DNA from 2 places in the Clostridium subterminale genome. Region 2 is predicted to be linked to the other one. Evidence: riboswitches for the same ligand, from Rfam matches in the RefSeq annotation. Region 2 holds a riboswitch; the other holds the start of a gene.
The links. Region 2 has a riboswitch for nickel and cobalt ahead of ABDZ93_RS15030 (cation diffusion facilitator family transporter). Riboswitches for the same ligand answer to the same signal wherever they lie in the genome.
Positions count from the first base shown of each region.

Region 1: linked by a shared signal. The riboswitch ahead of ABDZ93_RS10205 (cation-translocating P-type ATPase) and the one ahead of ABDZ93_RS15030 (cation diffusion facilitator family transporter) in region 2 are both predicted to bind nickel and cobalt.

Region 1 covers NZ_BAAACI010000006.1:265,701-268,922, forward strand. The annotation lists gene uvsE (UV DNA damage repair endonuclease UvsE) at 1-1,133, shown strand, start outside; NiCo riboswitch at 1,274-1,372, shown strand; gene ABDZ93_RS10205 (cation-translocating P-type ATPase) at 1,472-3,222, shown strand, end outside.
Region 2 covers NZ_BAAACI010000007.1:281,914-285,135, reverse strand. The annotation lists gene lplA (lipoate--protein ligase) at 1-876, shown strand, start outside; gene ABDZ93_RS15030 (cation diffusion facilitator family transporter) at 1,133-2,020, opposite strand; NiCo riboswitch at 2,118-2,197, opposite strand; gene ABDZ93_RS15025 (PH domain-containing protein) at 2,341-2,718, shown strand; gene ABDZ93_RS15015 (ferritin family protein) at 3,198-3,222, shown strand, end outside.

The sequences.
Region 1 (3,222 bases), on a different contig from region 2:
GAAATAACATTGATGATTTAATAAATATATTGAAATGGAATGTAAAAAATGAAATATATATGTTTAGGATAAGTTCAGATATAATACCTTTTGGTAGTCACCCCATTAATAACCTAAAGTGGTGGGAGACATATAATAAAGAACTTACAGAGTGTGGAGAATTTATAAAAAATAATAATATTAGGGTTTCTATGCATCCTGGTCAATATACAGTTCTAAATTCTCCTAATGAGGAAGTAGTTAAAAAAAGTATTATGGATCTAGAGTATCATTGCAGATTTTTAGATAGTTTAGGTGTGGACTATTCTAACAAAATTATACTTCATGTTGGAGGGGTATATGGAGATAAAATTTCTGCCATGGAACGATTTAAACATAATTTTAATAGACTATCAAACTCTTTGAAAAAAAGATTGGTAATTGAGAATGATGATAAGAGTTATACCATAGAAGATGTATTAAATATTTGTAATGATATTAAAATACCAGCAGTGTTTGATAATCTTCATCAACAGCTCAATCCTTGTTCTTTAGAGTGGAAGGATATTTTATACTCTGTTAAAAATACATGGAAAGTTGAAGATGGTCCAGTAAAATTTCATTATTCTGATAGAGATATAAGTAAAAAAGGAGGAGCTCATTCTAAGTTTGTTGTTACTAGTAATTTTTTAGATTATATGAAAAGTATTTCAGATTTTAATTCAGATGTTATGCTTGAAGTTAAGGATAAGGAAATATCAGCAATCAAGTGTATTTGCACTCTTAATGAAGACTTACCAATTTCAATAAGGACAGAGCAATGGGCAAAGTATAAGTATTCTTTAATGGAAAAGGACTATTCTTATTATAAAAAATGTAGTAGCTTAGTAACTTCTCATATACCAATGAGAGAAGTGTATATGTATATAGATCAGTGTTTAGAAAAGCCTTTTAGCAAAGATAATTTTATTAATTCAGCACAACATGTTTATGGATATATAAAAGATACAGCAACATTAAAAGAAAAGAATAAATTCAATGAACTTTTAAAAAATCCAAATGGAAATAATATTAAGATAAAAACTTTGTTAAAAAAATTATGCGAAAAATATGAGGTAGATTATATTAATAACTCGTATTATTTTATTTATTAGATTTAATTTTAAATGTAGAGTCAAGGTAAGAAATGTGCTTATTATTTATAATGATCATATATCTTATTTTAAAATTTATTTACAAATCATAGTATGCATGTTATTATTAAAGTATATCTATTTGCACTGCATATAAATCTACAGTACAAACTGAGCAGGCGATGAACTTTTTGGGAGTTCGTGGGGCCGGGCCTTAATTGGCAACAGGATAATTATGATTATATACCTGTGGGACAGTAAAATGTTCTACAGGTTTTTTTTGACCAATTTTAGAACATTTCTGAGGTTTGCAATGCCATAGAGCTATCTTAAATAATTTAAAATTGGAGGTAACTAGTATGACAGAACAACAAATCAAAGCTATGGAAGGGCTTACAAGTGATGAGGCACATTACCGTCAGAAAAAATATGGAAAGAATGAACTTATATCAAAAAAGAAAGAGGGCTTTTTAAACAAAATCTTAAAGGTTATTAGTGAACCAATGTTTTTATTACTAATTGTTGCAGCTGTAATATACTTCATCTTAGGAGAACCGAGAGATGGTAGTATTATGCTTATCTTTGTCGTTGGAATTATTAGTATTGAAGTAATACAGGAATGGAAAACTGATAAAACATTGGATGCATTAAAAGATTTATCAGCACCTCATATAACGGTATGTAGGGATGGAGTTAAAAAGGTAATTAAGAGTGAAGATTTAGTTCCTGATGATATAATGTATATTGAGGAAGGTATTAAGATACCAGCAGATGGCATAATTTTAAAAGAAAGTACACTATGTATTGATGAGTCATCTCTTACTGGAGAATCGGAAGGTGTATGGAAAATATCTAAACAAGATGATAGAGTAGAAACTAATGATTATTGGCGACGTGATTACTGTTATGCTGGAACATTAGTTATACAAGGATCAGGTACAATATTAGTAGACAAAATAGGGTTATCTACTGAATATGGAAAAATAGGAAAGGATATTGTGGAAGCATCAGATAGCCCAACTCCACTCCAAAAGCAAACGGGTAAATTAGTAAAGTTATGTGCATTAATAGCAGCAGTTCTATTTATATTTGTTGGAATAGTAACTTATTTTAACATTTCAGACCATGTTTTTATGGATAGAATTATAGAAAGTATTTTATCTGGTGTCACTCTTGCAATGGCGATGATACCAGAAGAATTCCCAGTTATTCTAACAGTATTTTTATCAATGGGAGCTTGGAGATTAGCTAAAAAGAACTCAATTGTTAGAAGATTACCTTCTGTAGAGACTTTAGGAGCAGTTTCTGTACTTTGCGTAGATAAAACAGGGACAATAACAATGAATAAGATGAAAGTTAGAGATGCTTGGAGTTTTGATAATGATATAAAGTCAGTAGTTAGTACAATGGGAATGGGATGCAAAATAGATGCCTATGATCCTATGGAAAAAGCTATGATATCCTATTGTGAGGAAAATGAAATTACTGAAGATATGATTTTTCATGGTGAATTAATTAAAGAATATGCTTTTAGTAATGAAGACAAAATGATGGGGAATGTTTGGTTAAAAAATAATCAAATAATAGTAGCAGCTAAGGGATCACCTGAGAGTATCGTTAAAATATGCAAGTTAACAGAGAAAGAACAAAAATTAATTGAAGACAAAATTATAGAAATGTCCAGAAAAGGACTTAGAGTTATAGCTATTGGTAGAGCAAAATATGATAGCATAAGCAATGTACCAGACACTCTAAATGAATGCGTTTTGCAATTTTGTGGAATAGTTGGACTTGCAGATCCTCCAAGAGAATCTGTAAAGGAAGACATAAAAACGTGCATAGAGGCTGGAATTAGAGTTGTAATGATAACAGGAGATAATGGTATAACTGCAAGCTCTATTGCTAATCAAATTGGAATGGAGAACATTGATAAAGTAATTACAGGTGATGACATTGACAGAATGAGTGACGAGGAGTTATGTGAAAAAGTTAAACAAGTTAGCATTTTTTCCAGAGTTGTGCCGGAACACAAAATGAGAATTGTTAAAGCTTTCAAGAAAAATGGAGAAATAGTAGCAATGACTGGAGATGGAGTTAATGATGCTCCCGC
Region 2 (3,222 bases):
CCTTGTATAGTAGTTGGAAAAAATCAAAATACTTTATCGGAAATTAATGAAGAATATATTAAAAAGCATAATATAAAGGTTGTAAGGAGACAGAGTGGTGGTGGAGCTGTCTTTCATGATCTTGGAAATTTAAATTTTACATTTATAGTAGAGGATGATGGGAAAAAGTTTAATGATTTTGAGACTTTCGTTATTCCAATAATAGGTGTGTTAAATGAATTGGGTGTAAAAGCAGAGTTTTCAGGGAGAAATGACCTTTTGATAGAGGGGAAAAAATTTTCTGGAAATGCTCAATGTAAATATAAAAACAGAGTAATGCATCATGGGACTTTATTATTTTCCTCTGACATAGTTAATTTAAGTGATGCTTTAATTTCAAAGCCTATAAAATTTTCAGATAAGGCAGTTAAATCTGTATCTAGTAGAATTACAAACATTAGTGAATACCTACAGGAATCTCTTAGTGTTATAGATTTTAAGAATAAAATATTTGAGTATATAAGCAGGGCAGAGGAAGATAAGGTTATAACTACTTTAGATAATGAGGAAATTGAAGAAGTTAAAAATTTAGTTAAAACCAAATACGAAACTTGGCAGTGGAATTTTGGACAGTCGCCCAAATATAATTTTTATAATGAGAAAAAGTTTTCTGCTGGTACTATAGAGTTAAGTATTGATGTTGAAAAAGGTGTAATGAAACATATAAGAATTTTTGGAGATTTCTTTGGAGAAGAAAATATTGAAGAAATTGAAAAAGCTCTTATAGGTAAAAAGCATAATAATGAAGAAATTCACAGCGTAATAGATAATATTAATATGAAAAAATATTTTGGAAATATAAATAAAGAAGATTTTTTAGGATTATTTTTTTTATAAAATTGCCTAAATTAGGCGATATACTTTAATTATCTAAATAAAATATAGATATATTAATTTTAAATAAAAATAGCTTATATATTTAAAAGTGGATTCTTATCGAATCCACTTTTTGAATATATTGTTAAAGTAAATAGAATAAATAAATTTTATAATATGTCGAAGAATTTTTAAGTTACAATTTAAAGTGCCTATAACTAGGCTAAGTTAATTAACAACTATACAAGTTACTAAAACTATAATAAGTGTAAATGATTTATTCTCGGCTTAATATATTTTCATAATAAGGTTCTACATGTATTATTACTTCTGTATTATTATTGGTTTTTTCTCGAATTTTGTTTTCAATTTTATGAAGTAGTACGTGAGAATCTTCTACACTATATTTTGGATCTACCATAACATGCATGTCTATAAATATATTATTTTCACTTCCTCTACTTCTAATGTTATGAATATCTTTAATTTCACTAAAATCTGAGATAGCATTTTTAATAAATTCATCATCTAATATAGCTTTATCTACCAATATTCCACTGGTAGATATAAAAATTTCATAGGCAGCATGAAGAATAAAACCAGCTACCACCAGTGAAGCTATGGAATCTATTATGGGTGGAAGTCCAAGTTTTATACCTATAAGGGTAGTTAATACTCCTAAAGATACAAAAATATCACTTTTAGTGTGAAGAGAGTCAGAAATTAATATATAACTGTTGAGTTTTTTACCAATACTATATTCATATTTTGAAACTAGAATGTTTATAAAAAGCGTAATTAATATGGTTATTAAGCTTTCTGGAGTTATACTTAAAGCCTTAGGAACTGTAAATCCGACTATTCCATTAATAATAATTTTTCCTCCCATAAAAACTAACATTACAGCTATAAATAGACCAGAAAGCATCTCAAACTTTTTATGACCATAGGGATGGTCTTTATCTATAGGTTTTGAGGCCAAGCCTATACCAATTAATCCTACTATGTTAGAAGAACCATCTGAGAGAGAATGAAATCCATCGGCGGTAATACTGGAGCTTTTAATTAAACTTCCAATAACTATTTTTAAAAGAGCCACAAGTAAATTAGCAAAAAATATTATCCATAATACTTTTCTGATTTTTTTGTAATTATCAATATTCATAAAAAACCTCCTATTAGATATGTTAAACAAAATAATATATACAATTTATGAAGAAGTTTAAAAAATAAGAAAATAAAAAAACCCAAGAACATTTAAAAAATGTCCCATGGATTCGTTCCACTGCTTGAGAAAAAGCCCGGCTGCATGAAATATCATCGCCTGTTCAATAAATATATAACTATTTTAATTATAGTATATGCAAAGATAAATATAAGGCCACATAAAAATACATTTAAGTTAAGAAAGACTATATAAAAATATTTACTAATATTTGTTATTTAGGGTATAATTAAATTAATTTTATAAAGGGAGTGATGGTCATGGGATTATTTAGTAGTGTAATAGGAAATGCGTCAGAGGTGGATATCAATAAAATCAGGGAAGACTATATGAAATTATTAGGATCTAACGAACAAATAGAAAAAGCATACAAGCTAGTAAGAGATATGATTATATTTACAAATAAAAGATTAATTTTTATAGATAAGCAAGGGGTTACTGGTAAAAAGGTAGAATATCATTCAGTACCATATAGAGCAATTACTAATTTCAAAGTGGAAACATCAGGACATTTTGACTTAGATGCAGAACTTAAAATATTTGTTTCTGGAATGAGTATGCCTATAGAAAAGACTTTTAGCAGTAGTTGTAATATCTATGAAGTACAATCAATATTAGCAGAGTATTGTAGCAGATAGTTATAAACATAAGAGTGCATGTTAATGAGTAGCGGAAGCTAAAAATAAAATTAAAGAAAAACAGTTTGCATATTTAAAAGTGGATTCTTGATGAATCCACTTTTTTCATCTTCTATTAAAATAAATTTATAAACTTTATATTGTTAGCTATAAATTAATAGTACCTATTTTTTAACTATATTCCTAATCTCATATGTAGGGTTTATAGCACTTTTGTTTTTAATCCTATTAGAATTAAGCCAGTAGGTATCTATACCAAAATTTATTCTACATTGTATATTTGAAGATAAATGTTTTACATATGATTTTGCAAATTTAACTTCATCAAATTTAGCATTTAATTTACTTAATAATCAGATTAACAGAATTTAACCAAGAGCCAGAAATAGAAGAATTGTTTCTAAATGTAGAAGAGCCACTCATAAGATAAAATCATTTTAATATAAATATAATGTAGATAAATAATTAAGGAGGCTATTATGAGCTATTCTACTGATAGACAAC